2 regions of the Paenibacillus sp. FSL H7-0918 genome follow, and region 2 is predicted to be linked to the other one. Evidence: predicted binding sites of a transcription regulator. Region 2 holds the regulator's gene; the other holds the start of a gene.
The links. Region 2 encodes CtsR, which represses protease genes until heat stress. Its sites were predicted from a motif close to ATGGTCAATAAAGGTCAAACA; they were not measured.
Positions count from the first base shown of each region.

Region 1: the regulator CtsR is predicted to act here: its motif matches at 14,167-14,187, upstream of clpP (ATP-dependent Clp endopeptidase proteolytic subunit ClpP).

Region 1 is NZ_JBBOWJ010000005.1:74,729-90,993, forward strand. Features, by position in the region: gene uxaC (glucuronate isomerase) at 1-118, shown strand, start outside; gene MHI15_RS27820 (LacI family DNA-binding transcriptional regulator) at 176-1,180, shown strand; gene MHI15_RS27825 (tagaturonate reductase) at 1,338-2,807, shown strand; gene MHI15_RS27830 (UxaA family hydrolase) at 2,841-4,331, shown strand; gene MHI15_RS27835 (DUF1858 domain-containing protein) at 4,539-4,763, shown strand; gene MHI15_RS27840 (DUF438 domain-containing protein) at 4,779-6,038, shown strand; gene MHI15_RS27845 (ROK family glucokinase) at 6,248-7,198, shown strand; gene rapZ (RNase adapter RapZ) at 7,245-8,144, shown strand; gene MHI15_RS27855 (gluconeogenesis factor YvcK family protein) at 8,199-9,146, shown strand; gene whiA (DNA-binding protein WhiA) at 9,192-10,121, shown strand; gene MHI15_RS27865 (HPr family phosphocarrier protein) at 10,219-10,488, shown strand; gene MHI15_RS27870 (SIMPL domain-containing protein) at 10,659-11,414, shown strand; gene MHI15_RS27875 (PdaC/SigV domain-containing protein) at 11,541-12,644, shown strand; gene MHI15_RS27880 (GDSL-type esterase/lipase family protein) at 12,756-13,394, shown strand; gene clpP (ATP-dependent Clp endopeptidase proteolytic subunit ClpP) at 13,484-14,080, opposite strand; tRNA gene MHI15_RS27890 (tRNA-Arg) at 14,274-14,348, opposite strand; gene MHI15_RS27895 (sugar-binding transcriptional regulator) at 14,617-15,669, shown strand; gene gap (type I glyceraldehyde-3-phosphate dehydrogenase) at 15,783-16,265, shown strand, end outside.
Region 2 is NZ_JBBOWJ010000001.1:2,466,963-2,483,227, forward strand. Features, by position in the region: gene MHI15_RS11280 (PIN/TRAM domain-containing protein) at 1-234, opposite strand, end outside; gene pssA (CDP-diacylglycerol--serine O-phosphatidyltransferase) at 412-1,149, opposite strand; gene disA (DNA integrity scanning diadenylate cyclase DisA) at 1,214-2,290, opposite strand; gene radA (DNA repair protein RadA) at 2,304-3,671, opposite strand; gene clpC (ATP-dependent protease ATP-binding subunit ClpC) at 3,858-6,326, opposite strand; gene MHI15_RS11305 (protein arginine kinase) at 6,362-7,426, opposite strand; gene MHI15_RS11310 (UvrB/UvrC motif-containing protein) at 7,455-7,979, opposite strand; gene MHI15_RS11315 (CtsR family transcriptional regulator) at 8,010-8,471, opposite strand; gene MHI15_RS11320 (GNAT family N-acetyltransferase) at 8,766-9,938, opposite strand; rRNA gene rrf (5S ribosomal RNA) at 10,360-10,476, opposite strand; rRNA gene MHI15_RS11330 (23S ribosomal RNA) at 10,605-13,531, opposite strand; tRNA gene MHI15_RS11335 (tRNA-Ala) at 13,704-13,779, opposite strand; rRNA gene MHI15_RS11340 (16S ribosomal RNA) at 13,881-15,438, opposite strand; gene MHI15_RS11345 (MFS transporter) at 15,843-16,265, shown strand, end outside.

The DNA.
Region 1 (16,265 bases), on a different contig from region 2:
AGAAGCTGGAGAAGCCCCGGATGATATGGAGTTACTGGGCAGTATGATTGAGAACATCTGTTACAATAACGCTGATCATTATTTTAATTTCTCGAAACAGGCATTGGTGACTAGGTAATCGTTATGATATCCTTACATGGAAGAGCCAAACCCGTTTAATAAGGAAGGTTGACCCATGGCACCTACAATCAAGGATATCGCCAAATTGGCGAATGTATCGCATACAACTGTATCGAGAGCACTTAACAATAGTCCACTAATTAAAGAGGTCACACGTAAAAAAATTGCCGAGATCGCTGCGCAAGTGGGTTACGTCCCTAATTACAATGCCAAAAGCCTTGTGATGCAGCGATCCTATACCATTGGTCTGTTCTTCACGAGTATTGCCAACGGCACAACTTCTGGTTTCTTCTCTGATACGATTCGTGGTGTAAATAGGGTCATAGATGTAGAGTACAATCTGTTCATCCGTGGGATCGACGATTATGCGGATTACTCCTCTATTCATCGCAAACGTTTTGATGGAATTATTCTAATGAGCCAGAGTGAAGCAGATAATAAATTCATTTACCATGTTGTCCAGCAAGGCATTCCAATCGTTGTGCTGAACCGGGAAATTGATGACCGTTCCATTATCAACATCATCTCGAACGACCGGGAAGGTGCTTATAATGCAGGCAAATACCTGATCGAAAACGGGCATCAAGACATTGCAATTATTGAAGGTGTCGAGGGCTTTAAATCCACACAGGAACGCAGAGATGGCTTTATAAAAGCTTTGATTGACCATAATATCCCTGTTCGTAATGACTACATGATAAGCGGTAGTTATGATATGCAAAGTGGATATGAGGCGATGGGCAAGCTGCTGGATCTCGAGAAGCCACCGACTGCTGTATTTTGCTCCAATGATGATATGGCGATCGGGGCTATGAAAGGCGTGTTTGAGCGAGGGCTGCAGGTGCCAAATGATATCTCTGTTGTTGGTTTTGACGACATTGGGTTTTCACTTTTTGCCAATCCTTCACTCACCACGGTCAAACGTCCTATTGAGAAGATTAGTGAGCAAGGCGCTCGCCAGCTGTTAAGCTTGGTCAAGGAACCCTCAGAAAAAGACGGGCGGATCTCGATCGAGACAGAGCTTATTGCCAGAGAATCAGTCAGGAAGTTGCAGAAGTAGAGGCTGCGCATAGCAGCCTGATCCTTTACCTTCGTAAAGGATTGCTATCTAAAATTTTCACGTGTTCATATATTTAATGAATTAGTAATATAAATATGATTTTATATAGTTTATTTAATAAGTTTATCGTGTGCATTTACTATTAGGAGGCGTTAATATGAAAAGATTAAATAGTGATAATTGGACAGCTTACAAGCAGTATCCTGAGAAGGTTCTACAATTTGGCGAAGGCAATTTCATGCGCGCCTTTGTAGATTGGCAGATTCATACCATGAATCAAAAAACGGATTTCAATGGTGGAGTGGTTGTTGTACAGCCATTGGCTAACGGACTGGCAGAAATGCTGAATGATCAGGATGGGCTGTATACCCTTTATCTGCAAGGCATTAAAGACGGAGCGGCTGTAAAAGAACACGAGGTAATTAATTGTATTACGCGGACGCTTAATCCCTATTCACAGCATGAGGAGTATATGAAGCTGGCTGAGAACCCTGAGCTGCGCTTTATCGTGTCTAATACTACTGAAGCGGGAATTGCTTTTGAAGCTGGCGACAAGTTAACCGATACGCCGCAGAGTAGTTTCCCAGGCAAGCTGACGGCCTTATTGTACAAACGTTATCAAACTTTTAATGGGGAGGCTTCTAAAGGTTTTATCATCATTCCATGCGAGCTGATTGACCGGAATGGTGATGAACTCAAAAAGGTTATTTTGAAATATGCTGAGCTGTGGAATCTTGGAGAAGGTTTTGTGAACTGGTTGAATGAAGCTAATACCTTCTGCTGCAGTCTGGTGGACCGCATTGTTCCCGGTTATCCAAGAGACAGCATTGCCGAGATTACAGAAGAGCTGGGTTATGAGGATAAGCTGGTCGTTGTCGGCGAGCAATTCCATCTTTGGGTGATTGAAGGGCCACAGTGGATTAAAAAGGAGTTCCCGGCTGAACTAGCAGGTCTTAATGTGCTGGTGGTGGATGACATGGCCCCTTATCGCACTCGTAAAGTGAGAATTTTAAACGGAGCTCATACAGCTATGACACCAGTAGCGTATTTGTACGGTATTGATACGGTTGCTGAAGCCATTGAGCACGAAGAGGTTGGGGCGTACGTGAAGTCCTTAATCTATGATGAGATTATTCCAACGCTGGATCTGCCGGCAGAGGAATTGAATTCTTTTGCAGACGCGGTATTAGAAAGATTCCTGAACCCTTATGTGCAGCATTACTTGATGAGCATTTCCCTTAATTCTATATCGAAGTTTAAGACAAGAGATCTGCCTTCTTTACTGCAATATGTAGAGGCCAAAGGACAATTGCCTGAAAAGCTTGTCTTCTCATTGAGCGCATTAATTGCCTTCTATAGAGGACGCAGAGGGGAAGAAAACATTCAACTGGCTGATGATGCGGATATTTTGGAATGGTTCGCCTCCTTATGGGGAGGATGGGATGGCACAGACACCGGGCTGCGCGCACTGGCCGTCGAAGTACTTGCCGCAACCAATCGCTGGGGCTGTGACCTGAATGAAGTGTCTGGACTTACTGACAAGGTGACAGAAGGACTGATTGCGATTGAGAAAAATGGCATGAAGCAAGCCTTAAAAGCGTTCGTGAAGAGACCGGCACACAACTAATACCCTGGAGGTGACAATGATATGATCAAGACGATGAAAGAAGTATTGCAGATTAATGAGGCTGATAATGTCGCTGTTGCACTAAAAGACTATAAAGCAGGCGACACCATTGTGATTGGTTCAAAAGAGATTAAAATTACTGAAGATATCGCTAGAGGCCATAAAATTGCACTATCCAGCATTAGCGAAGGTGAAAATGTATTGAAATATGGTTATCCCATTGGTCATGCTATAGCGTCTATCGCGCCGGGGCAGTGGGTGCATACCCATAACACTAAGACAAACCTAACAGGGGTAGAGGAATATACCTTTGAGCAGAAGCTGACGCCGAATCCTTTTGCAGCGGAGAATTTGACCTTTAAGGGCTATCGCCGCTTTGATGGATCTGTAGGTATCCGCAATGAGCTGTGGATCGTCCCTACTGTTGGTTGTGTGAATGGAGTGGCGGAGCAGATCATCAATATTTTCAAAGCAGAGGTTGGAGATATCGCACCTTTCGATAACGTGCTCGTGCTTAAGCATAACTACGGTTGCTCCCAGCTGGGCGATGATCATGACAATACACGTACGATTCTGGCTAACGCGGTTAAACACCCGAATGCGGGCGGCGTGCTTGTGCTCGGATTGGGCTGTGAGAATAACAATTTGCATATTTTTAAAGACATGCTGGGCAGCTATGATGAGGATCGTGTGCGTTTCCTTGTCTCCCAGGAGGTTGGGAATGAGATTGAAGAAGGCGTGAAGCTGCTGAAGGAAATCTACAATAATGTACAAGGTGATCAACGGGAAGAGGTATCACTCTCCGAGCTGAAGATCGGTCTGAAATGTGGAGGCTCCGACGGGTTATCCGGTATTACTGCGAATCCGCTCCTTGGACGTCTGTCTGATTATATGGCTGCTCAAGGCGGGACCACTGTACTGACAGAAGTGCCTGAAATGTTTGGCGCCGAAAAAATTCTAATGGAACGTGCTGCGGACGAAAATATTTTCAACAAAATTGTCGATCTCATTAATGACTTTAAGCAGTATTTTATGGACTATAAACAGCCGGTATATGAAAATCCTTCTCCAGGGAATAAAGCCGGAGGAATTACTACGCTTGAGGATAAATCATTGGGTTGTACTCAAAAATCCGGGAACGCTACAGTTATGGATGTCCTCAAGTACGGGGAGCTTATCACTAATAAAGGCTTAAATCTCCTTAACGCACCTGGCAATGATCTTGTGGCTTCCTCTGCACTGGCTGCTGCTGGCTGCCAATTGGTGATCTTTACGACCGGGCGGGGAACACCATTTGGTACATTCGTGCCTACGATGAAAGTATCTACCAATACCCCATTGTATGAAGGCAAACGTCATTGGATCGATTTTAATGCAGGTGTGTTGGTGGAAGATGGTTCTCCAGATGAGGTCCTGCGCAGCTTCATAAACTATATTATTGCGGTGGCCAGCGGTGAATGGGTTAATAATGAAAAGAATAATTTCCGTGAGATCTCCATATTCAAAACAGGAGTAACGCTATAATAAATCATTAATTAATGACAAATCAGGCTGTCTCTTATGCTTTTTAAGCGTAGGGGGCAGTTTTTTTAGGTTCACAGCAGACATAATCCGTCTTAAAAAGAACGATAATTGCTTTCTTTTGAATTAGTGATTGCAATCACAATGGTCCTGTATGGCCTGTGATAATCTTTTATTGAGAATAGTTCTCACATAAAGGAGAAGAGTCAAATGGAAAAAGTGCTGAGTTTGGATGAATCTATATTCGAGATGGTATCACGGCATCCGGAGGTCATCGAGATTATGGTAGAGCTGGGCTTTAAGGATATTGCCAAGCCTGGCATGCTGCAGACTGCTGGCCGTTTCATGACCTTATCCAAAGGAATTAAGCTGAAAAAAATGGATCTCGAGCACGTGAAGCAAACTTTTGAACGTCATGGTTTCGAGATTATTTAATAAAGGAGTGTTAATATGAGCGAACTGATTAACAACCGTGAAGTTGATGTGCCGGAACAGACTCGTCGCCAGGCTATGCTTAAGGAGATTATTAAAGAGCTGCATGCAGGCAAAAGTGTAGAAGAGGTTAAGGCGCGATTCGCCGAAGCTGTGGGTGATGTTACCGTAGCGGAGATTTCCGCGATGGAGCATTCATTAATGACCGAAGAAGGAATTCCGGTATCCGAGGTCCAACGTCTTTGTTCGGTGCATACAGCCATCTTTAAAGGCTCTATTGAGCAGATTCACCGCTCGTCCCAGCCCGAGGAGCAGCCAGGCCATCCAGTACACACCTTCAAATTGGAGAATCGTGAGATCGAAAGACTTGTTAACTTCCGCATGGATCTGCACGCAACAAAGTTTCAAAAGAATGATAGTGAGGAACTGATCTTCAAATTGTTGGAGGATCTTAGCTTGCTGCTGGATCTTGATAAACACTATAGCCGAAAAGAAAATCTGCTGTTCCCATACCTCGAAAAATACGGCATTTATGGCCCAACCAAGGTAATGTGGGGAGTGGATGATAATATCCGCCGTATGATTAAAGAGGCAAAAGCAGCGCTCAGCACTTATAGCGGAAACGCAGCAGAAATAGGCGTTCAGCTTGAGGAGATCATCAAGGAAGTTAATGAAATGATCTTTAAGGAAGAAAATATTCTATTGCCTATGGCCCTGGACAAACTGACGGAAGATGAATGGGTCAAAATCGCCCGGGAGAGCGATGAGATCGGGTTCTGCCTAACCGCACCGGAGCAGGAGTGGATCCCTGAGCGGGCCGCTGAGCCGGACGGCGCAGTGCTGGAAGAAACAGAAGGAGCTACGCCGCAAGGCGGGTTCATCCGTTTTGAGACAGGGTTGTTGTCACTTCATCAGCTGGAGACCGTACTCAACCATCTTCCTGTAGATCTAACCTTCATTGATGAGAATGATGTTGTCCGATATTTTTCACATGGGAAGGAACGTATCTTTGCCCGAACTAAAGCGGTTATCGGCCGTACAGTACAGAACTGTCATCCCCCGCAAAGTGTTCATGTGGTAGAGAAGCTTTTGGAAGACTTTAAGGCAGGCCGTAAGGATGCTGAAGACTTCTGGATCAATATCAAGGATAAGTTTATCTACATCCGTTACTTCGCTGTACGAGACGAGTCAGGCCAATATATGGGCACGCTAGAGTTCACACAGAATATCGCTCCAATCCGAGCATTAGAGGGCCAAAAGCGCATTTTATCAGAATAAATCGGTGCGTTGGGTTATTTTCCAGATAATAATATAGGTACAAGACTCTCTTACTTAGGCGTAAGGGGGTCTTTTTAGAATATAATAGAGTATACTCTTAAAATAAGGAATTCCCGGGTGTGTTGTCTTTCCTTGACCACAGAGAGGGCTTCTATTATAGTTGGTACTTAGGATTAACTATTTTAGTATAAAAAAAGGTGGCTTGTTACATGTCTGAGAATATCTACGTTGGCGTGGATTTGGGTGGAACTGCAATTAAGGTTGGAATCTGTAATGCTGAAGGTACCCTGCTACATACTTATGAGGGACCTACAGGAACTGCAGAGGGTGTCGATACTGTTATCGATAATATCGAGAAGTATGTACGCCAAATTGTGGAGGATTCCCCGTACTCTTGGGATCAGCTTGCAGGTGTAGGAGCGGGTGTAGCCGGGTTCACAAATATTCGTGAAGGAATCATCATCCTTGCGCCTAACATAGGATTTAGAGATGTGCCGATCCGTTCCATTTTGGAAGATCGTTGGAACAAGCCTGTCAAAATAGACAATGATGCGAATGTGGCTGCACTGGGCGAAGCTTGGAGCGGTGCGGGACGTGGCGTTGATAACTGTGTCTGCTATACGCTTGGAACAGGTGTCGGTGGCGGAATCATTATTAATGGAAAGATTTATCAAGGCTTTGCGGGATTAGCTGGTGAGCTTGGTCATATCACAGTAGTGCCGGATCTGGAAGCTATTCAATGCGGCTGTGGCAACATGGGCTGTCTGGAAACCGTTTCCTCCGCTACAGGTATTATCCGCATGGCTAATGATGCAGTAGCTCGTGGCGATCGTACTTCCCTCTCTATGGTAGAGAAGATTGCTGCGAAAGAAGTCTTTGATGCGGCTAAGGCTGGCGATGAAGTAGCTATCCGTATAGTGAATCGTGCAGCGTACTATCTGGGTAAATCCATGGCTTCTGTTGCGGCTGTGCTTAACCCTGAAGTATTTATCGTTGGCGGCGGTGTGTCTAAGGCTGGAGATATTCTATTTGATGAGGTTCGTCGTGTGTTTGCGAAATTGACACCGGCTCCGCTTCAAACTGGTGTTTCGATTATTCCAGCTGAGCTAGGCAATGACGCAGGTATTGTTGGGGCTGCCGGCCTTTTGCTGCGTTCTTAAAAGACGGGAAGTATTCATATACTAAATCTAGGGAGGGGACGCTTTTATGACCGAATTGGACAATACCCCAACGGCTGGAGCCACCCTGATTATTATTACGGGAATGTCAGGTGCGGGGAAGACAATTGCTGTACAGAGTCTGGAAGACCTAGGGTTCTTCTGTGTCGATAATTTACCACCGGTGCTGATTCCCAAGTTCGCAGAGCTAATTGAACAGTCGAAGGGTAAGATTGCCAAGGTAGCCCTTGTAATTGACCTGCGTGGTCGAGAATTCTTCACTGCTTTGTCTGAGTCTCTTGCCTATATCAAGGATGAGTCAACCATTGGCTGTGAGATCTTGTTTTTGGATGCTACAGATTCAGTACTTGTTCAGCGTTACAAGGAAAGTCGACGTCATCATCCATTAGCACCTAAGGGGCTGCCGCTTGATGGTATCAAGCTAGAACGTAAAATGCTTGAAGAATTGAAAAATTCAGCTACGTTATGTTTAGATACCAGCAGTATGAAGCCCGTGCAGCTTAAGGAGAAGATCGTTTCACGGTTTTCGCATCTAGGAAAAAGTACGCTTTCCGTCAATATTACATCCTTCGGATTTAAGTACGGTATCCCTATTGATGCAGATCTTGTCTTCGATGTCCGCTTCTTGCCTAACCCACATTATGTGGACCATCTGCGGCCTAAAACCGGCCAGGACAGTGAAGTCTACGATTATGTAATGAAGTGGCCTGAAACACAGGTGTTCCTGACCAAACTGCTCGATATGCTTCATTTTCTAATTCCGCAATATCGTAAGGAAGGTAAGTCCCAGATTATCATTGGCATTGGCTGTACGGGAGGTAAACACCGTTCCGTAGCCATATCCGAGTATTTGGGTAAAATGCTGGGCGTTAGCGAGACGGAATCCGTAACCGTTAGTCATCGGGATTCCGAGCGTGATCGGCACTAGAGAGAAGGGGTCATAGTGGCTGAAGAACAAAGACAGCGTCCACGTATCGTCGTTATGGGCGGTGGCACGGGGTTATCTGTTATGCTTCGTGGTTTAAAAGAGAAGCCATTAGATATTACTGCTATTGTTACCGTTGCCGATGATGGGGGAAGCTCAGGTATTTTGCGCAGTGAACTGCAAATGCCTCCTCCTGGGGACATCCGCAACGTATTGACAGCTATGGCTGATGTTGAGCCGCTCATGGCAGAGATTATGAGATACCGTTTCAACACGGGTGAGGGACTAGCTGGTCATAGTCTCGGCAACTTGATTCTTGCTGCGCTCACGGATATATCCGGCGATTTCGTTACAGCTGTACGGGAGCTCAGTCGATTATTCGCTGTTCGCGGCCGGGTATTGCCTGCGGCCGGTGAGGCTGTAATCCTGCATGCAGAAATGTCGGACGGCACGATTATCACGGGGGAGTCCAAAATCCCTGAAGCTGGCGGGATCATCAGACGAGTGTCCTTGGAGCCGCCAGATGTAGAACCGTTGCCCGAAGCGCTTGAGGCGATTCGGAATGCAGATGCGATCCTGCTGGGTCCTGGCAGTCTGTATACGAGCATTCTTCCCAACCTGCTTGTTCCGAAACTGGCAGAAGCGGTTGTATCTTCGAATGCTATCAAAATTTTCGTCTGCAACGTAATGACTCAGCCGGGTGAAACGGATAACTATACCGTCAGCGATCATCTTCAAGCTGTATATGATCATATCGGGATCGATTTATTCGATTATGTTATTGTTAATGACGGTGAGATTCCGGAACAGGTCCAGACGAAGTACGCCGAGAAGGGCGCGCGCCCGGTGCAGCTTGATAAAGAAGCGCTGGATGGCAATGGATACAAGGTTATAGCCGATAAACTGGTTTTATTCCGAACTTATTTGAGACATGATACCGATAAGCTTAGTCATCACATTTATCAGCTTGTGCAGGATTGGATAAACAGAAACCCTAGGGTATAACTTATAGATGAGAACGAAGTACTTATCAAGAAAGAGGTGAGACCCTTGTCTTTTGCGGCCCTTACCAAAAAAGAGCTGACGATGGTGGAGAGTGAACCCTGCTGCGAGAAGGCGGAAATGTCAGCGCTTATCCGTATGAATGGATCTGTGCAGCTTTCAAGCAAAAAGGTTATTCTCGACATTTCGACGGAGAACGCCGCGATTGCAAGGCGGGTATATTCTTTACTTAAGAAATATTACCAGGTCCATATTGAGCTACTCGTGCGTAAAAAAATGCGTTTGAAGAAAAATAACGTCTATATCGTCAGAATCCCAAACCGTGTACAAGAGATCCTAAAGGATCTTAGAATTGTGTCGGAAGGATTTATTTTTACCGATGGTATTGATGATGAGATTGTTGGGAATAACTGCTGCAAGCGTGCTTATTTGCGCGGTGCCTTTCTGGCTGGCGGATCGGTTAATAATCCGGAAGGCTCCTCCTACCATTTGGAGATTTCCTCGATGTATGAGGAACATTGTAAAGCATTAGTGGATCTGGCTGGGGAATTCCACCTAAACGCACGCTGTATTGAACGTAAAAAAGGGTTCATTCTTTACATTAAAGAAGGCGAGAAGATCATTGAATTCTTAAGTTTGATTGGAGCGCATCAGGCGCTGTTCAAATTTGAGGATGTAAGAATTATGCGCGATATGCGTAATTCCGTGAATCGGATCGTGAACTGCGAGACCGCAAATCTCAACAAAACAATAAGTGCTGCGGTGCGGCAGATTGAGAATATCAAGCTGTTGCAGCGAGAAATGGGACTGGAGAATTTGCCGGATAAACTGCGTGAAGTAGCAGAAATTCGAATGGCGCATCCAGATATCAACCTCAAGGAGGTTGGTGAAATGCTCAAAGGTACAGTCAGTAAGTCGGGAGTAAATCATCGGCTTCGTAAGATTGATGAGCTGGCGGACAAGGTTCGAGGCGGCTAATTACTTTTTTTCTAGTGTGGTTTACGTTATAATGATATAATAATATAAAATTAATGTGAAACTTTTGGGGAGAACTCAATTAGGGGGTAAGCGTTTCATGACAAAGCACCCGGTAGTTGTTCGGTTGAAGACAGGGCTTCATGCCCGACCGGCAGCATTGTTTGTGCAAGAAGCTAACAAGTTTTCGTCGGAGATTTTCGTGGAAAAAGATGATAAAAAAGTAAATGCTAAAAGTATTATGGGGATTATGAGCCTCGCTATCAGTTCCGGCACGGAGATTTACATTAGCGCGGACGGTGCGGATGCCGATCAAGCTGTAAACGCTTTGACAAGTCTGGTCAGCAAAGAAGAGCTTGAGAACCAATAATAGGAAGACAACATCGTTTCTGCTAGGAAGACTTTATTTATCGCATGACCAAAAGCCCTTCGGGGCTTTTTTTTAATACCAAAAAATAGATGGAGAACGTGCAACATTTACCAAAATGACTCGTCTAGAGGATAATAACAAAACACAAGAAATGAAAGGGGCTGGCAAATATGAAAGGTTTATTGAAGAAAATTGGTTCAGTGATGATCGTAGGGAGTTTGTTAATTGGAGGGATCAGCATGAGTGGTGTTTTCCAAGGTCCTGCAAAGGCTTATGCAGATGAAGTGCAGAAAAATGTCGTTAGTGTAGTAGGTAAAGGCGAATTGTCCCTCAAGCCGGATATTGTATACTTGTCCATCGGTGTGGATACTACGGCCACAACTGCGCAAGAAGCGCAGAAGACCAATGCCGCTAAAATTCAGAAGATTATGACTTTACTGAAGAATACTTGGAAAATTGCAGATAAAGATATTCAAAGCACGCAGTTTTATGTGCAACCCAATTATAGTTACAGCGAAAAAGAAGGACAGCAAGTGAAGGGGTACAACGCTAATCATACGCTGTTAGTGTCTTATAGAGATCTGACCAAGGTTGGTGAATTGCTGGACGCTGCATCTGCGGCAGGGGCGAATAATATCGGAAATGCACGTTTTTCTGTGGAAGATACTTCTGCATTTGAAGCTCAGGTGATTGAAAAAGCGATGGCGAATGCAGATGTTAAAGCAGGGGCTATTGCTAAGGCAGCTAAACGCAGCTTGGGTCAAGTGATCACGGTCAGCCAAAATGATGGCGATATCACTCCGGTTTATTTTGAACAGAATCTAAAAATGAATATGGCTGCAGCAGATGCTGGTGCAAGCACATCCGTGCAACCCGGAGTAGTTAAAGTTACAACTCAGCTGAGCGTAATGTATGAATTGAAATAGTATCAGAACAAGGTGAATGCAGAGAGGAGAGGTGATCTTCCACTAGTAATAGTGGGGGGCGCCTCTTTTTTTGTGTAAGTTCTCTACGATTCTGTTTAATAAATTGGAAAGGAGAGGAAAAATAAGATGATGAATATTATTTCAAAAGAATCAGCACGCAAATGGGGCATAGGTCTGATGTCAGCAGGTTTATTGTTTGGTGGAGGTCTGCTGCCCAGCGAAACGGGTTATGCAGCAGTTAGTAAAACGGAGAATAAAACTATTGAATCGCGTATCGTTTTAAAGGCAAACGGGATAAATTCGTTACAGGAAGGTATTTTGAAGGAAGGACAGGCCTGGATTCCCCTAACTTTTATGCGAGATGTGTTGGGATTACCGCTTGTGTATGATAAGAAGGAAAATGCGTACATGATTGGAAAAGGATCGGCCAAGGCCAAGTTGATGTTATCCAGCTACGGTACTTCTGTGTGGGTGAACAACTATTTCATTCGAGAGTATGAAGGAAAGTTAATTAATAATCGCCTCTATGTTCCATCAGGATTGTTAAATGATTATATGGGTTATAAGGTAGATTGGAGTCGGGCCGCCAGTAGGCTGAATGTGGTGAACAGACCGCAGAACGCGCTGACGGTAACCACGGAAACTTATGCTAAAGATCGGGCAGAAGCTTTTATTCAGCTTGATTATCCGAAGATCAGTGGATTGGGCAACTCCAGTGCGCAACAAGCTATTAATAATACTTTGAAGGAAAGTGTTATGAAATTCGCGGCGGGTGCAGAACAGGATATCTCCGATCGAGATGGAGCAGAGCCCAAATACACCTATGATTCAGGTTATGTAGTGACCTACAATCAGAATGGTGTGATCAGCATAGTGATGCATCAGTATAGTGATACGGGCGGCGCCCATGGAATGACTAACCGTGAAGCCTTCACCTTCTCGCTTAAGGATGGTAAACGTCTACTGTTGGGCGACCTGTTTGGAGCTAATCCAAACTACAAAAAACAGCTGAATGCAAAGCTGAGCAGGCTACTGAAGGCAGAGGATAGTTATTTGGGAGGATTCAACGGATTGAATACGGAGAAATATTTCTATCTGAAGGACGACAAGGTTGTTCTGTTCTTCCAATTATATGAGTACACAGCGTATGCTGCAGGCTTCCCTGAGTATACTTTTAGTTTCAAAGAGCTTTTGCCGGATGGCAGTAGCCCGTTTGCTGGCATAAAATAAATGGAAATGCTTCGTCTCCGCTAATGTCGGCACAAGACATCTCCCCCTTACCAGAGTTATCTCTTGTTCATATGCTAAAGGGAGTAACTAGTTTATGAACGGGGGAGAGCTATGGGCTACCAATATACTGCAATTGGCGATTCCTTGACGACTGGATTTGGTGCTCTGCCAGGTAACGGTTTTGTTCCGGTGTACCGTAGAATGGCAGAAGGGAGACTGCGGACTACTGTAGCCTCTACGAATTTAGGCGTGAACGGAATGACTACTTCAGAGCTGGAGCAGCGGCTGCGCGGAAATTCCATGATGCGTGAGGCCGTTCGAGAAGCCGATATCATCACTGTGTCTATCGGTGGTAATGATTTGATTCACGCGGCCAAATCAGCAGCAAGACAGCAAGGCAACTTATCCGCAGAGCTGCGCAGATCGCTTCAGGAATGCAAACAAAATTTCTCTGCAATTATGAATATCCTTATACAATTGAAGGCGAGGACGCGTAGACCTTTTATCATTAGAATTGTGGGATTATATAACCCCTATCCTCAGGTGGTTGGTGCGACAGAGTGGGTCAGGCAGTTTAATCAATACGCAGTACAGTACAGTAGCCGAGTATGTGGATTTGCTTCGATTTACAGTGAGTTCGCAGGAAATGAGAGAGGGCTGTTATCCATTGATCATTTGCATCCGAATGGCCGGGGTTATCGCGTAATTGCCGAGAAACTGGATGCGCTAGGTTATGGCGGGCTGGCTTAATTGGATTTAGGTCTTCTATAAAATATAAAGAGGCTGTGCTCTAACCATAACGGATAGAGCACAGCCTCTTTATATTTTTACTTTATAGCTTACACACCGCTAGGCAATGTCTTCTCGATTACTTTATCTACGATACCGTATTCAGCCGCGTCTGCAGCAGTCATGAAGTAGTCGCGATCTGTATCCTTCTCAATACGTTCTAGAGGTTGACCCGTACGTTCTGCTAGAATACGGTTCAGCTTATCGCGCAATTTGAGGATGCGGCGGGCACGGATTTCAATGTCCGTTGCTTGACCTTGAGCACCACCCAGAGGCTGGTGGATCATGATCTCGCTGTTAGGCAGTGCAAAGCGTTTGCCTTTGGCGCCAGCGTTTAGCAGGAAAGCTCCCATGGAAGCTGCCATACCCACACAGATGGTGGAAACGTCTGGTTTAATGTACTGCATTGTATCAAAAATAGCCATACCTGCAGTAATGGAACCGCCTGGGCTATTCACGTAAAGGTGAATGTCCTTGTCAGGATCTTCGGCAGCCAAGAACAGCATTTGTGCGATGATAGAATTGGCTACCACGTCATTAACCTCCGTTCCAAGGAAAATGATGCGGTCCTTCAGCAGGCGGGAATAGATGTCATAAGCGCGCTCGCCGCGGTTGCTCTGTTCTACTACCATAGGAATATAACTCACGTGGAAAACCTCCTTGATATTGGTTCTTTAAATGTATTCATTTTTACTCTTGCCGTATTACCCACATGATAAACAAATTCAAACAAAAAGTCAAAGAAAGTCAAACTTATATTCAAAAAAAAGAGCCGACAAGCGGCTCTTTGGTTAAGTAGTAGTATAGGCACTACTAAATTATGTGCAAAAATGAAATTAATGGCGCGCCCGCCAAGAATCGAACTTGGATCTCAGGCTTCGGAGGCCTACGTCATATCCATTGGACCACGGGCGCAACAAAAATGATTATAATACAATTTTTACACAATTGCAATGTAATATTAATACTGGACAAGCGCTCTAGGGACAGGCATCGGGCGCTATATCTTTTTCTGACCTTATTAATGTATAAGAAGACAAGCGCTTGAGAATTCTACTCTCGGAAGACTTGCGCTTCGAGCAATATTTGGTTAGAATATGGGTGGGACTTAAAAAGTTTACCCGGGACGTTTTGAGACCATGAACAAGGGAATAGAGGAAGACGAAGTTGCAGGAGTGAAAGTATGCGTAATTTATTAGATATCCAAAAGCAGCTTCTGCCTGATCTCATGGAAACCCTTAAGAGACGGTACACGATTCTTCATCAGATCATGCTGTCCGATATTATTGGGCGCAGAACGCTAGCCGCTTCGCTAGATATGACTGAGCGGGTACTGCGTGCCGAGACGGATCTTCTGAAATCGCAAGGGCTTATTGAGATCGAGAGTGTTGGCATGCGCATTAGCGCTGCTGGACGTAGACTGCTTGATTTGCTAGAGCCGGTTGTTAAGAGCCTATTTGGTCTGGATGAGCTGGAAGAGAAAATTCGAGCAACGTATGGTCTGGATAAAGTTATTGTAGTACCGGGTGATTGTGAGTCATCGCCGTTCACCAAACGAGAGCTTGGCCGAGCGGGTGCGAAAGCGCTGCTGAGTATACTTCGCGCAGATGATACAGTTGCCGTCACAGGTGGATCGACGCTTGCCGATATGGCTGATCAACTGGCACCGCCGTTGTCCCTTTCCTATAAGAACGCTTGGTTTGTTCCGGCGCGTGGAGGATTAGGAGAGAGTATGGAGATTCAAGCCAACACGATTGCCTCAACAATGGCAAAGCGGGTTGGAGCCAACTACCGGTTGTTGCATGTCCCTGATTTGCTTAGCGGGGATGCATACCAATCGCTGGCACTTGACTCTAATATTGGAGAGATTGTACAAACCATCCGTAGTTCGCGTATTATTGTACATGGGATTGGGGATGCCATTGAAATGACCCGCCGCCGCAAACTGGACGAGGCTACAGTCTCGGAAATCCAGGGTGAAGGGGCAGTGGCCGAATCTTTTGGCTATTATTTCAATGAAGAGGGTCAGGTTGTCCATACCATGCTTACGATGGGTCTACGTCTAGAAGATATTATTCGGACAGAGAAAGTCATCGGTATTGCAGGAGGCAAACCCAAGGCCAAAGCCATTCATGCCATGCTGCGTTTCGGGCAGGAGAATATTCTCGTCACGGACGAGGCTGCTGCAGTAGAAATAGGCAAGGAAATTGACAATCAACTACAGCTATCTTCGTAGTTTTTAGATTGCAGGCAATAACATACTTCTTGCATCATACTTAACATTGTTGTCATGACAGACCTCACCGTCTGTTTTGAATAAATAAAACGAATTCTAGGAGGAACTATTCAATGAGTGTAAAAGTTGGAATTAACGGTTTTGGACGTATTGGACGCCTTGCTTTCCGCCGTATTCAAAATGTAGAAGGTATCGAAGTGGTAGCAATCAACGACTTGACTGACGCTAAGATGCTTGCTCATTTGCTTAAATATGATACAACTCAAGGTAAATTCCAAGGTGATGTTGAAGTGCATGATGGCTTCTTCAAAGTCAATGGTAAAGAAGTTAAGGTTCTTGCTAACCGCAACCCTGAAGAATTGCCATGGGGCGACCTAGGCGTTGATATCGTACTTGAGTGCACAGGTTTCTTCACAACTAAAGAAGCAGCTGAAAAACACTTGAAAGGTGGAGCTAAGAAAGTAGTTATCTCCGCTCCAGCTACTGGCGACATGAAAACGGTCGTTTACAACGTTAACGATGACATTCTTGATGGTACTGAGACTGTTATTTCCGGCGCATCTTGCACAACTAACTGCCTAGCTCCTATGGCAAAA
Region 2 (16,265 bases):
ACAGTAGTGAACCGCCTCCCGCAGTTTTGAACCTCCCCATTCCGCGCATAAAGACCCCGCAAACAAAAAAATAATGGCACCCAGCACCGTAAATAAAATGCTTCCTTCTACAGGTAAGCTTTCACCCAGCTTTTCCATCCCCTTGGGGAATCCTCTTTCGAGCGCATGGTATAGCGAAAAACCTGACCAAGCACCACATATTAAGGCAAAAGACAAAATCACTTTTTTCCACATAACCTAACGCACCTCCTTTTTATTCATCCTAAATGGATCTATTCCTCACCAGTATGTTCCAATTTTCAAGACGATAAACTTGGGGTAGCGCTGGAAATGCAAAAAGGCTTTGCCATCCCCTAGGGAAGACAAAACCTTTGGTCATAATTTATTCAGTTACCTTACCTTATGGACCGATTAACCGTTCTTGGAGTGATACACTTTATCCTCTGAACGGCTACGACGACGATGACGGCGTCTGGCTGTCAACCGATCAATATTTTGCTTAAAGCCGTATAATGCATAAATTCCAAGTAAGACAAAGATCAGCTTAGCGATTTGCTCTGGGAACACAACAGCTACAGCCACTGCAACAACAATAACCACTGGCGCTCCAACCACCGCTTTTTTCGGCAATCCAATCTTTTTGAAATTAGGATATTTAACAGTGCTGACCATCAAATAGGATAAGAGCAGTGTAGCAACGATCATAAACGGAGCCGAAACATCTTTATTAAAAAGAGCTAATGTGGCCAGTACACCACCTGCAGCAGGAATTGGCAAACCGATAAAATAACCCGGAACCCCCGGACGAACATTAAAACGGGCTAAGCGCAAAGCACCAAACACCGGAAAAATCGCAGTTACTGTCCAGCCTAATGCAGAGTTTAAATCCTGCAAGCTTGAGACGTACAAAATAACGGCCGGTGCGACTCCGAAAGAAACGACATCAGATAAGGAGTCCAACTCCTTGCCAAATTCGCTTTCGCATTTTAGAGCGCGAGCTACTCGACCATCTAAGCCGTCTAACAGCATAGCAATAATAACCATGATAGCGGCCATGCTAATCTTACCGTCAAACGCCATCATGATACCAAACATTCCGAGCATCAAATTACCTATCGTAAAAAGACTCGGAATTGATTTTTGTATCATTTCTTCACCTCAATTTTCTAACTTTGGCCTTTAACGTCCCCAATATTACGTGATTGTATGTTATTTACATTTGCCTGTCAATAAGAACTTGCTTCTGTAAACGTTTGAGCCCATCCTGAATATTACGGGCCCGCACCTCCCCAATTCCGTCCACTTCATCCAATTCAGCTATGCTTGCGGACATCAAATTAGGCAGCATTTCAAACCGCTCCACCAGATTGTGAATGATCACATTCGGAAGCCGCGGAATTTTGTTAAGCAGGCGATAACCACGTGGAGTCACCACTTCTTCAGAGGTAATTGCCGTAGAAGAATAACCCAGTATACGGGCAATATGGTTGTCATCCATCAGATCATCATCGCTTATCCGTTTGAGACCGGCGATAATTTCACGGATTTTATCTTCCTGCTCTTCCTTAGCATAGTCTCTGTATAGAAGCCATGCTTCTTCCTCTGTATTTCCAACCAGTTCTTCCATCTGCATGCTGATCAGGCGTCCTTCGTTGCCCAATTCGTTGATATAGCGTTTGATCTCCATTTTTATGCGCAAAACCATCTCTACACGCTGGATAACACCCACTACTTCAGCAACGGTAACAATGCCCTCATATTCTGAAGCTGACAAATTCGTCAGTCCTTGCGTGAGCACTGCTTTATACTTCTCGAGTGTCTGAATCGCTTGGTTAGCCTTTGCCAAAATAGCCCCGATCTCTTTGAGTGCATAACGTATCGAGCCTTGATAAAGCGTGATGATATTGCGGCGTTGTGAAATGGAAACCACCAGCTTACCCGTTTGCTTCGCTACCCGCTCCGCGGTCCGGTGACGGATCCCCGTCTCGATGGATGAGATAGAGGAATCCGGTATAAGTTGTGTATTAGCATACAATATACGCTTTAAATCCTCACTTAGAATAATAGCTCCGTCCATTTTAGCTAGCTCATATAAATAATTGGGCGAAAAATCGCAGTTAATGGAGAATCCGCCATCCACTACGTCCATCACCTCAGGACTGTACCCTACGACAATAAGTGCCCCTGTCTTAGCGCGCAGCACATTCTCCAAACCTTCCCGAAAAGGTGTACCCGGTGCCGCCAGTCTGAGCAGATCATTCATATTCTCTAATTGGTTATATTCTTTCATATCCCTGTGCCCCCTAATCTAACGCGACCGATAGTGCATCTGCTACGGTACTGACGCCAATAATCTGGATATCTTGCGGGTGCTTCCATCCCTTCATGCTCTTTTCAGGCATAATCACCCGCCGGAAGCCAAGTTTTGCGGCCTCCTTAACGCGCATTTCCGCGCGCGAAACGCCTCTTACCTCACCGGTAAGTCCTACTTCTCCGAAGAAAACGTCGTAAGGTTTTGTTGAAATATCACGAAAACTGGAGGCGATACTAATAGCTACAGCTAGATCAATCGCCGGTTCATCCAGCTTTACTCCCCCGGCAACATTCAGGTATGCATCCTGATTCTGCAGGAACATGCCCATCCGTTTCTCGAGTACAGCGATAATAAGTGCCATCCGCTGGTGATCCATGCCTGTGCACATTCGCCGTGGGGAAGGGAAGTGGGTGGCAGCAACAAGTGCCTGAAGTTCTACAAGCACAGGTCTAGTTCCCTCCATACTGGCCACCACAGTAGAACCAGCCACGCCAAGCGGACGTTCCGATAAAAAGAGCTCCGATGGATTCTCTACTTCGGTAAGCCCCGCTTCACCCATTTCGAAAATGCCGATTTCATTCGTAGAGCCAAAGCGGTTTTTTACAGCCCGCAAAAGTCTATACGTATGATGCCGCTCACCCTCAAAATACAGCACGCAGTCCACCATATGTTCAAGCATCCGTGGTCCAGCAATAGCCCCTTCCTTGGTAACATGACCAACGAGAACTGTTGCAATTCCACGAATCTTAGCGATACGCATAAATCTTGTCGTACACTCCCGAACCTGGGTCACGCTGCCTGGCGCACTCGTTACTTCTGGCATAAATACGGTCTGAATAGAATCGATGACAAGAAATTGTGGCTGGATTTGTTCGATCGCTTCTTCTATGCTTTCCATATTTGTCTCACATAGTACATAAAGCTCCGTTGACAACGCATCGAGGCGATCCGCGCGCAGCTTAGTTTGCCTTACCGATTCTTCGCCCGAGATATACAGTACTCGCAATCCCTGTGTTGTAAGGGCGTGCGAGGTCTGTAATAAGAGCGTAGATTTACCGATTCCTGGGTCTCCCCCTACTAGTACCAGCGATCCTGGTACGATCCCCCCACCGAGAACACGGTTAAGCTCACCTATACCTGTCAGTATGCGCGGTTCCTTGTCACTTTCTATACTTATGATCGACTGTGCCTTTTCTTTACTATGAAAAATAGGGGCATTCATTCCCTGTGTTTTGACTACGCTTTCCGTTTCCTCCACCATGGAGTTCCAAGCCTGGCACCCTGGGCATTTCCCGAACCATTTTGGCGATTCATATCCACAGTCGGTGCAAAAAAATTTTGTTTTTGCTTTAGCCATTTGTTCTCCTTACGGTCCGAACTGTTTACAATTCGGATCATTTTCTTCTAATGAAAGTTTACCATTTCTACCCCTTTAACGAAAGGTCATTCGGTATTTGCATTAAATGTATATTTTAAATTGATCTATTTCCAATAAAAAAAGCTTCCGCTCCTCTATAAATAAGGAGCGAAAGCCTTGTTTATTTTATTCGGATTCTACTTCTTTTTCAAGCGCTGGCGCTACTGGAGCGTCCACTTTAGTCACCACAAGTTCTCCCCCCACCTCATCAATATTGAGGGAATCACCCTTTTGGATATTTCCTCTCAACAATTCCTCAGAAAGACGGTCTTCAATATGCTTCTGAATTGCCCGGCGCAATGGACGTGCACCGAAGGCTGGGTCATAACCTTCTTTAGCCAAGAAGGCCTTCGCTGCATCCGTGAGTACGAAATCAACATCATATTCACGCAGGCGCTTGCGCAGCTCATCAGACATCAACGTAACGATCTCAGCGATATGTTTCTCATCGAGTGAGTGGAAGACGATGATTTCGTCGATCCGGTTCAAGAACTCTGGACGGAAGCTCTTCTTGAGCTCTTCCATAACCTTGCCCTTCATATTGCCGTATTCTGCTCCTGCATCTTGCACAGCCGTGAATCCAAGCGTTGAATTCTTCTTGATTGCCTGTGCGCCTACGTTAGAGGTCAGAATGATAAGTGTATTGCGGAAGTCAACTACCCGGCCTTTGGAGTCGGTAAGGCGACCATCTTCAAGCACTTGCAGCAAAATGTTGAATACTTCCGGATGTGCTTTTTCAATTTCATCAAGCAGTACTACAGAGTATGGTTTACGACGTACCTTCTCTGTTAATTGGCCGCCTTCTTCATAGCCGACATATCCAGGAGGAGCACCAACTAAACGGGACGTGGAGTGCTTCTCCATGTATTCCGACATATCAATACGGATGACCGCATTTTCATCGCCGAACATAGCTTCAGCAAGCGCACGTGCCAACTCAGTTTTACCTACACCCGTAGGACCGAGGAAGATAAAGGAGCCCATTGGACGTTTCGGATCTTTAAGACCCGCACGCGCCCGGCGCAATGCCCGGCTGACAGCCTTAACAGCTTCGTCCTGACCAATCACTCGTTCATGCAGCAGAGCTTCCATGTTAAGCAGACGGTCGGTCTCTTCTTCCTTCAGCTTGCTTACAGGGATTCCCGTCCAGCTTGCAACAACCTGTGCGATATCTTCAGGTGTAACTTCAGAATCGGTACGTCCTTGTTTTTCTTTCCACTGGTTCTTAGTCGTATCAAGCTCTTCACGGATTTTTTGCTCCGTATCACGCAGGGCAGCCGCTTTCTCAAACTCTTGGCTCTGAACAGCAGAATCCTTCTCCTTGCGGATATCATCCAAGCGCATTTCTAGTTCCTTCAGATTTGGCGGGATAGTGTAAGAGTGAAGCCTTACTTTAGACCCTGCTTCATCGATAAGGTCAATGGCTTTATCCGGCAGGAAACGATCCGGAATGTAACGATCAGACAGCTTTACAGCTTCCACGATAGCTTCATCCGTAATTTTCACACGGTGATGTGCTTCATAACGATCGCGAAGTCCAAATAGAATTTGTACCGCTTCTTCTGGAGATGGCTGATCCACCGTAATCGGTTGGAAACGACGCTCCAAAGCTGCATCTTTTTCAATATATTTACGATATTCATCCAGCGTAGTCGCACCGATGCACTGAAGTTCTCCGCGGGCTAAAGCCGGCTTAAGAATGTTGGAAGCATCAATAGCACCTTCTGCGCCACCAGCACCGATCAGCGTATGAAGCTCATCGATAAAGAGTACGATATTCCCCGCTTGGCGAATCTCATCCATGATTTTCTTGAGGCGGTCTTCAAACTCACCGCGATATTTAGTACCAGCCACTACAGAGCCCATATCGAGCGTCATTACGCGTTTGTCGCGCAGTGTTTCTGGAATTTCATTATTAATGATCTTTTGGGCCAAGCCTTCAGCAATAGCTGTTTTACCAACCCCAGGTTCACCTATCAACACCGGGTTGTTCTTCGTCCGGCGGCTCAGTACCTGAATAACACGTTCAATTTCCTTGCTGCGACCGATAACTGGATCCAGGTTGCCATCCTTGGCATAAGCCGTCAAATCGCGTGCTAGGCCGTCTAGAGTAGGTGTGCTGACATTAGCAGGTGTTCCGCTATGACTGGATGCAGCCTCGCTGCTTCCCAGAAGCTGAAGCACTTGCTGACGAGCTTTGTTCAAGCTGATGCCTAGGTTATTAAGCACACGAGCCGCGACACCTTCTCCTTCACGAATAAGTCCTAGCAGAATATGCTCAGTGCCGACATACGTATGTCCCAGCTTGCGGGCTTCGTCCATCGACAACTCGATTACTTTTTTGGCGCGAGGAGTATAAGCAATGTTCGTAGGTTGTTCTTGGCCTCTGCCAATCAGTGTCTCCACTTCGTCCTGGATTTTCTCAAGACCCAGACCCAAAGCGATTAATGCTTTAGCAGCAATGCCGTCTCCTTCACGAATAAGTCCTAGCAAAATATGTTCTGTGCCAATATTGTTGTGTCCTAAACGAACAGCTTCTTCCTGCGCTAGCGCTAGCACTTTTTGCGCGCGTTCCGTAAATCTTCCAAACATCATATCTCCTGCACCTCCATGAATAATAAATATCTATATTAATGTTGTGTTCCCAGTGTTTCTCGGAGCAGTTTCGCCCGATACATATCCCGTTCAGTGGCGTTCATCTCGTCACCGAACATTTTTTGCAGAAATCCTGGCTGTGTCTTAACGTTAAGCTCATTAAGCACGGAAATCGAAGGGCCTTCCAGTATGCCAAGGTCAACCCCAAGTCTCACATCAGACAGCCGTTGTGCGGATTCTTTAAGCTCCATTAGAGCTGCATAACACAAAATCCCATAAGATCTTTTCACTCGGTCTGTAATTCTTAAAGCGGAATCTACAAGCAGCCTTTCACGGGCATTTCGTTCATGCTCTATAATCTGGGTGACTACACTGTGAAGGTTCTCGATGATTTCACTTTCTGTTTGACCGAGAGTAATCTGATTGGAAATTTGAAAGATGTTCCCTACTGCTTCGCTGCCCTCACCATAAATTCCTCTTACAGTCAATCCCACTTGGTTCACTGCTGACAATATGCGATTGATCTGTTGGGTCATTACTAGTGCTGGCAAATGCAGCATTACTGAGGCACGCAGCCCTGTACCCACATTGGTGGGACAACTGGTCAAGTATCCTCTTTTATCATCAAAAGCGTAATTCACAGCCGATTCGAAGATATCATCGATGGCTGTCGCACGTTCCCATGCTTCTCTTACCTGAAGACCCGGGAACAGACATTGGATCCGCAGATGGTCCTCTTCGTTAATCATGATGCTGACCGACTCATCTTCATTTAATATCACAGCTGCGCCACGTGAATCATTAGCCAGATTAGGACTGATAAGATGTTTCTCGACCAATACCTTTTTATCCAGTTCATTCACTTCAGCAAGCTTTATCAGTTGAAAAGATCCGAATACGGCAGCAGTTTCCCCATGAAACACAGGGGCCAGCAGCTCTAATACTTCTTCCGATTGCTCTAAGGAAGCAAGCATAGGGAATGGAAGATGCTCTAAATTACGTGCAATACGCATACGGCTGCTAATTACAATCTCGGAGTGACTGCCTCCCGAGCGCATCCAATCACTAAGCGCTTGTTCAGTAAATCGGAGACTTGACATGTCATATCCCCCCTATATATCAAAGACTTTACTCTTGTGCCATTTCTTTTTCAAGTTGGCGAATTTGATCCCGCAGCTCTGCCGCAGTTTCGAATTCCTCCTGTGCGATACTTTGCTGTAATTCCAGCTTCAATTCATCAATTTGCCGTTTGAACACAATCTGTGCTCCAGCACGTTTGGGAATCTTGCCTACATGCGAAGTGCTGCCATGCACCCGTTTAAAGAGCGGGTCCAGTGCACTGTTAAAATATTTATAACAGGAGCTGCAGCCAAAACGACCCAATTTGCTAAACTGCGAGTACGTCATTCCACAATTCTCACATTGCAGACTCTGCGTAGTCTTCGTAGCAGCCGTCTTTTCCTTACCGGCCCCTTCAAGATCAAGCAGACCGGACAGCAAGCTGTGAATGGAGAATCCTCCAGCAGTTCCCGGGATCAGTTCACCCTTCTCCCGCGCACAGCTCTCGCAGATATGAAATTCTGTCTTCTCTCCATTCACGATCTTGGTGAAATGGAGTGTTGCTGGCTTGACGCCACATTCCTGACATTGCATAAGCGAAAGCCCCTCCCTTATGATTGACAATTATTTGCCTAACAAAGAGATTAACATCGCCTTCATAATCTTGGCCCGAATCTCATCCCGATATGGAATCTTAACCGTTAGGCAATCCCGAGAAACAGCAGCGCGCATAAGACACGCCTCACGCTTGCTTAGAAAACCAGCTTCCTCCAGTTGATAAATCAACCCTTCGGCAGCGTTCTGATCTATCCCGCCACCTATAGTATGGTTTAAATGGGCATGCAGTGCCACGTTGGGCGGCAATTCAAAACGTTGAATACGAATATATCCCCCGCCACCACGCTTACTTTCCACCACATAGCCTTTTTCCAGTGTAAAGCGTGTACTAATAACATAATTGATCTGTGACGGTACGCATGAGAACTGGTCCGCCAGGTCATTTCGCTGGATTTCCACCGTACCTTCGGGACTTTCATGCAAAATATTCTTCAGATATTGTTCAATAATATCAGAGATATTGCGCATCACTCATCCTCCAGTGCTCTTTAAAGCTTCATAATATCGCTTACGGCCCGCATCCTTAATGACATTTATTAGTGAACTTCATTCATATAAGTCTGAAGAAAACTTCACAAATTCAGAGGATCGCACTGTATGTCATCAGGTGCGTTGACTTTGACTTTCTTTGACTTTTTAATATTATAACATATTCTGTGCTAATTCCAAGAGGATTCTCTTATTTTTCACTTTTTTCAGCGAATGTATTCGGAAATAAAGAACTCTCCCAGCATCTTTCGAAGGGGAGAGCCTAATTATTTTCTAAAAATGATCAAAAAGTGCAGTTTCAGCTTGCGGTATGATTTCTTCGAGCCATTCCAGAGCCCTCGGATTACCAGTCATACGTCCATAACGAGCCAGCTCTGCCGGGCGTTTATATCCAAACATTAGAATCGTCAGCGTACCAATATCACAGCTTAAGTCAGCTGCATCCCGTTCACCCTCTATACGCAAGAAAGCTGCTGCTCCCTTTTCGGAGACAGTCCATTCCCACAACCCGTCATTCCATGGGGCATATTTATCTTCAATATAGATAACCTGTTTCTTCTGACTGTTGTGACGCTTAAAAGAATAACTCTCCACGAATGCTTTAGCATTAACAATACGCGCCATAAAATAAGGATAATTCTCCTGCTCTATACGCGGATCAGGCAGCAAAAAGGGTAACATATCATCGGATGGCACCAGTTTTAGCGATGCACCGGTCACCATCGAATCGTGATTTGCAAGAAATGTCCACAGCCCCTGCCGGGCCTGTTCGTTCAAAAACACAAATTCATCAATGACCAGCTCTCTATTTTCTATCTTATATAGTACGTATCCTTCAGGTTCCCCAAGCTGTGAATAAAATACCGCAGTCTGACCTTCATCATCCAGAACAGAGTTTTCCCACCAGTCCAAATCACGCTTAAGTGTTCCGTTATATCTAACTGCAAAACGATTGTATAAGTTGTCCAATACTTCGATATCGTTAACACCACGTCTTACCTTGCCCTCAACTTCAACCTTCTTGGGAAACTTGGCAACAGGAATGGAGTATTTCTTATATTCACAATAAACTTCCCAACCAAATTTGCGATAAAAGGGGATCAAGAACGGATGCAGAAAAGATAATGTCTGCCCCGCCTCATTCATCGTTTGCAGCGTATGCGCCAGGAGCTTTGCCACATGCCCCTGTCTGCGATTCTCTGGCCATGTCGCTACCCCTGCGAGCCCTCCCATAGGTACTAATCTACCTTGTATGTACACTTCGAACGGAAGAAGAGTAAGTTTAGCTTCCAAAGTCCCTTCTTCAAAAGCACCCCATACGCGTTCTGCTTTAAATCTTTCCTTAGCATTCGCCCTTTTCTCACTGGGCAGCTTGTATTGAAAAGCATATTCAGATAAATCCATGCTTAGATCAAACTCTTCTGAGTGCAACTGTCTGATATCCACAAAACTCACCTCATCATTTATGAATTTACTTTTATGGTTAGTATAACAAGAGAGCGTATTGTGTGCGAATTATAAGGATATTTTTTGAACTTTTTTTAGTTATCCACAGCCTTAGGCAGTTTTAAAAATAGTCTTGTAATCTTGTCCTATTCAAGTTAAAATAATTATCCACTTATCAATCCCTCTATCCACATAAATATGACTATATCCACAGCAACCCGTGTATTACTTAGGTTTTCTGTTGACAGATCTACATAAATATGTACTTAATCCACACCATCCGGTGATTTTTTGCCTTTTAATCATCTATCCACATGTGCGTAAGTTTTCTGCAAATTCCAATGAATTATCCACAAGTTTTCCACAATCTATAATAGACGCAAAAAAGCCACTGTCGAGTTATCAACAGTGGTCTATTTGTGCTTGGCAACGTCCTACTCTCCCAGGACCCTTCGGTCCAAGTACCATCGGCGCTGGAGGGCTTAACGGTCGTGTTCGGGATGGGTACGCGTGGAACCCCTCCGCTATCGCCACCAAACATGCGTCTGTGAAACAGACGCTGCCGCGTGAAATTCAGTTCATCACCAGAAGTGACAATGAATTTCTAAGCGTGTTACAGGCTTGATGCCTGAAAACTGAATCCGAAACGAATCTGCATTCTACGTATAGGATAAGCCCTCGACCGATTAGTATTGGTCAGCTCCATGCATTGCTGCACTTCCACCTCCAACCTATCTACCTCGTCGTCTTCAAGGGGTCTTACTAATTGGGAAATCTCATCTTGAGGGGGGCTTCACGCTTAGATGCTTTCAGCGCTTATCCCGTCCGTACGTAGCTACCCAGCCATGCTCCTGGCGGAACAACTGGTGCACCAGCGGTACGTCCATCCCGGTCCTCTCGTACTAAGGACAGCTCCTCTCAAATTTCCTGCGCCCACGACAGATAGGGACCGAACTGTCTCACGACGTTCTGAACCCAGCTCGCGTACCGCTTTAATGGGCGAACAGCCCAACCCTTGGGACCTACTTCAGCCCCAGGATGCGATGAGCCGACATCGAGGTGCCAAACCTCCCCGTCGATGTGGACTCTTGGGGGAGATAAGCCTGTTATCCCCAGGGTAGCTTTTATCCGTTGAGCGATGGCCCTTCCATGCGGTACCACCGGATCACTAAGTCCGACTTTCGTCCCTGCTCGACTTGTAGGTCTCGCAGTCAAGCTCCCTTATGCCTTTGCACTCTGCGAATGATTTCCAACCATTCTGAGGGAACCTTGGAACGCCTCCGTTACTCTTTAGGAGGCGACCGCCCCAGTCAAACTGCCCGCCTGACACGGTCCCCGTACCCGGTAAGGGTACTAGGTTAGAACCTAGATACGATCAGGGTGGTATCCCAACGGCGCCTCCACCGAAGCTTGCGCTCCGATTTCTACGGCTCCCACCTATCCTGTACAGATCGTACCCAAATTCAATATCAAGCTGCAGTAAAGCTCCATGGGGTCTTTCCGTCTTGTCGCGGGTAACCTGCATCTTCACAGGTATTAAAATTTCACCGGATCTCTCGTTGAGACAGCGCCCAAGTCGTTACGCCATTCGTGCGGGTCAGAATTTACCTGACAAGGAATTTCGCTACCTTAGGACCGTTATAGTTACGGCCGCCGTTTACTGGGGCTTCGGTTCATAGCTTCGGGTTACCCCTAACCACTCCCCTTAACCTTCCAGCACCGGGCAGGCGTCAGCCCGTATACTTCGCCTTGCGGCTTCGCACAGACCTGTGTTTTTGCTAAACAGTCGCTTGGGCCTTTTCACTGCGGCCCCCTCGTGCTATTCACACTACCGGGGCACCCCTTCTCCCGAAGTTACGGGGTCATTTTGCCGAGTTCCTTAACGAGAGTTCTTCCGCGCGCCTTAGAATTCTCTTCTCGCCTACCTGTGTCGGTTTGCGGTACGGGCACCTTCTCCTGGCTAGAGGCTTTTCTTGGCAGTGTGAGATCATGACCTTCGCTACTACAATTTTCGCTCCCCATCACAGCCCAGCCTTAATGATGTGCGGATTTGCCTACACATCAGCCTCACTGCTTAGACGGACATCCATCAGTCCGCGTCACTACCCTCCTGCGTCACCCCATCGCTCATAGCGGATTACGGTGGTACAGTAATTTCAAACTGTTGTCCTTCGACTACGCCTTTCGGCCTCGCCTTAGGTCCCGACTTACCCTGAGCGGACGAGCCTTCCTCAGGAAACCTTGGGCTTTCGGCGGATCAGATTCTCACTGATCTTTTCGTTACTCATACCGGCATTCTCACTTGTGTAGTGTCCAGCGCTCTTTTCAGTACACCTTCAACCCCTACACAACGCTCCCCTACCCCAGATACATACGTATCTAGCCATAGCTTCGGTGGTGTGTTTAGCCCCGTTACATTTTCGGCGCAGAGTCACTCGACCAGTGAGCTATTACGCACTCTTTCAATGGTGGCTGCTTCTAAGCCAACATCCTGGTTGTCTGTGCAACTCCACATCCTTTCCCACTTAACACACACTTGGGGACCTTAGCTGATGGTCTGGGCTGTTTCCCTTTTGACAATGGATCTTAGCACTCACTGTCTGACTCCCGGCAATAAGTATATGGCATTCGGAGTTTGACTGAGCTTGGTAATCCTTGCGGACCCCGCACCCAATCAGTGCTCTACCTCCACTACTCTTATACCGAGGCTAGCCCTAAAGCTATTTCGGGGAGAACCAGCTATCTCCGAGTTCGATTGGAATTTCTCCGCTACCCCCACCTCATCCCCGCACTTTTCAACGTACGTGGGTTCGGGCCTCCAGTGCGTGTTACCGCACCTTCACCCTGGACAGGGGTAGATCACACGGTTTCGGGTCTACGTCCACATACTAATTCGCCCTATTCAGACTCGCTTTCGCTGCGGCTCCACCTTCTCGGCTTAACCTTGCATGTTAAACGTAACTCGCCGGTTCATTCTACAAAAGGCACGCCATCACCCATTAATAGGGCTCTGACTTTTTGTAAGCACACGGTTTCAGGTTCTATTTCACTCCCCTTCCGGGGTGCTTTTCACCTTTCCCTCACGGTACTGTTTCACTATCGGTCGCCAGGTAGTATTTAGCCTTAGCAGATGGTCCTGCTGGATTCATACGGGGTTTCACGTGCCCCGCACTACTCGGGATCCGTCTCGGAGAGAACACAGTTTAGGTTACAGGGCTTTTACCTCTATCGCGGGCCTTTCCAGACCTCTTCACCTACCATATTCCTTTGTAACTCCATGTGAGACGTCCCACAACCCCTAAGAGCAAGCTCTTAGGTTTAGGCTGTTCCGCGTTCGCTCGCCGCTACTGACGGAATCACTATTGTTTTCTCTTCCTCAGGGTACTTAGATGTTTCAGTTCCCCTGGTCTGCCTCTACATTTCCTATGTATTCAGAAATGAGTAACTGCGAATTACCACAGCTGGGTTTCCCCATTCGGACACCCCCGGATCAAAGCTTGCTTACAGCTCCCCGAGGCAGTTTCGTTGTTCGCCACGTCCTTCGTCGGCTCCTGGCGCCTAGGCATCCTCCGTGTGCTCTTATTAGCTTAACCTTGATTTTTCCGCAGGAAAATATCATACGATGACATTCTCTTTGGAATCATCTCACTAATAACATTTACTTGTTTACACAAGTTGCTAAAAGATGTTCTAAAACGCAAATTCGTTTCGGTATCCAGTTTTCAAGGATCAAGTGTATAGACATAACAAATAGATGAAGTTTGTTGGTGGAGCCAAGCGGGATCGAACCGCTGACCTCCTGCTTGCAAGGCAGGCGCTCTCCCAGCTGAGCTATGGCCCCGCAAATTCCATCAAAACCGAACAAATGGATACACGTTAATTGGTTGTGGAAGTTAAACTTCCGATTTGAATGTTCTCATTGCAGAGAACGATTCTCCATAGAAAGGAGGTGATCCAGCCGCACCTTCCGATACGGCTACCTTGTTACGACTTCACCCCAATCATCTACCCCACCTTCGGCGGCTGGCTCCCTTGCGGGTTACCCCACCGACTTCGGGTGTTGTAAACTCTCGTGGTGTGACGGGCGGTGTGTACAAGACCCGGGAACGTATTCACCGCGGCATGCTGATCCGCGATTACTAGCAATTCCGACTTCATGCAGGCGAGTTGCAGCCTGCAATCCGAACTGAGACCGGCTTTGATGGGATTGGCTCCACCTCGCGGCTTCGCTTCCCGTTGTACCGGCCATTGTAGTACGTGTGTAGCCCAGGTCATAAGGGGCATGATGATTTGACGTCATCCCCACCTTCCTCCGGTTTGTCACCGGCAGTCACTCTAGAGTGCCCAGCATTACCTGCTGGCAACTAAAGTTAAGGGTTGCGCTCGTTGCGGGACTTAACCCAACATCTCACGACACGAGCTGACGACAACCATGCACCACCTGTCTCCTCTGTCCCGAAGGCCGCTGCTATCTCTAGCAGATTCAGAGGGATGTCAAGACCTGGTAAGGTTCTTCGCGTTGCTTCGAATTAAACCACATACTCCACTGCTTGTGCGGGTCCCCGTCAATTCCTTTGAGTTTCAGTCTTGCGACCGTACTCCCCAGGCGGAGTGCTTACTGTGTTAACTTCGGCACCAAGGGTATCGAAACCCCTAACACCTAGCACTCATCGTTTACGGCGTGGACTACCAGGGTATCTAATCCTGTTTGCTCCCCACGCTTTCGCGCCTCAGCGTCAGTTACAGCCCAGAAAGTCGCCTTCGCCACTGGTGTTCCTCCACATATCTACGCATTTCACCGCTACACGTGGAATTCCACTTTCCTCTTCTGTACTCAAGCCACCCAGTTTCCAGTGCGACCTCAGGTTGAGCCCAAGGTTTAAACACCAGACTTAAATAGCCGCCTGCGCGCGCTTTACGCCCAATAATTCCGGACAACGCTTGCCCCCTACGTATTACCGCGGCTGCTGGCACGTAGTTAGCCGGGGCTTTCTTCTCAGGTACCGTCACTCCGGTAGCAGTTACTCTACCGGACGTTCTTCCCTGGCAACAGAGCTTTACGATCCGAAAACCTTCATCACTCACGCGGCGTTGCTCCGTCAGGCTTTCGCCCATTGCGGAAGATTCCCTACTGCTGCCTCCCGTAGGAGTCTGGGCCGTGTCTCAGTCCCAGTGTGGCCGTTCACCCTCTCAGGTCGGCTACGCATCGTCGCCTTGGTGGGCCGTTACCCCACCAACTAGCTAATGCGCCGCAGGCCCATCCCTCAGTGACAGATTGCTCCGTCTTTCATTCTTCTCTCAGGAGAAAAAAGAAATTATCCGGTATTAGCTACCGTTTCCGGTAGTTATCCCAGTCTGAAGGGCAGGTTGCCTACGTGTTACTCACCCGTCCGCCGCTAAGTTATTTTGAAAGCAAGCTTTCAAAATAACTCCGCTCGACTTGCATGTATTAGGCACGCCGCCAGCGTTCGTCCTGAGCCAGGATCAAACTCTCCAATTAGTATTGAAAAGAGCGATATGCTCATTTTGAAACTGACGATTCATTAATTGAATCTTTTTAAAAATTAACGTGTTCCATTTGTTCAGTTTTCAAAGAACTTGCTCCTAGCATTTGGACATTCAATGTCTCTTGCACAGGAATTAGATTATATCATGTTTGTTTCTATCTTGTCAACTTATTTCTTCATCGCTTGTGTTTCGTATGTGCGATGCGTCGTAAGCACAAGAGATAATATACCATGCTGTCATTGAGTTTGCAAGCTTTTTTTGAAATAAAAAAATCATTCGTATAAATAACTTCGATACAACACAAATTGATACCATTCATCCATTATTTGTGGCTAAATAGAATTTATCGTATTCGCCAATCTTACCTTTTAACTATCAGTACAGAGAGGAGTCAAAATGAAGACCAAACCTACAGACGCTGCATCCACGGTAGACAGCAAGAACAAGGAGCAGCGTAATCTGCAGCAGGCAACGATTTATAAAATTTTGTTAGCTGTCAGTTTTGTTCATTTATTTAATGATTCTATACAGGCAGTCATTCCAGCAATCTTCCCTATTCTCAAAGATAATCTACTGCTCTCTTTCGCCCAGATTGGATGGATCTCATTCGCTTTAAATATGACGTCATCAGTAATCCAACCCGTCATTGGATATGCTGCAGACCGTAAACCCCGTCCTATATTATTACCACTGGGTATGTGCAGCACATTTTTAGGTGTACTTCTATTGGCTTATGCCAATAGCTATTTTCTGGTCTTATTCTCGGTTATCCTGATCGGATTCGGTTCAGCCACCTTCCACCCAGAGGGTATGCGTGTT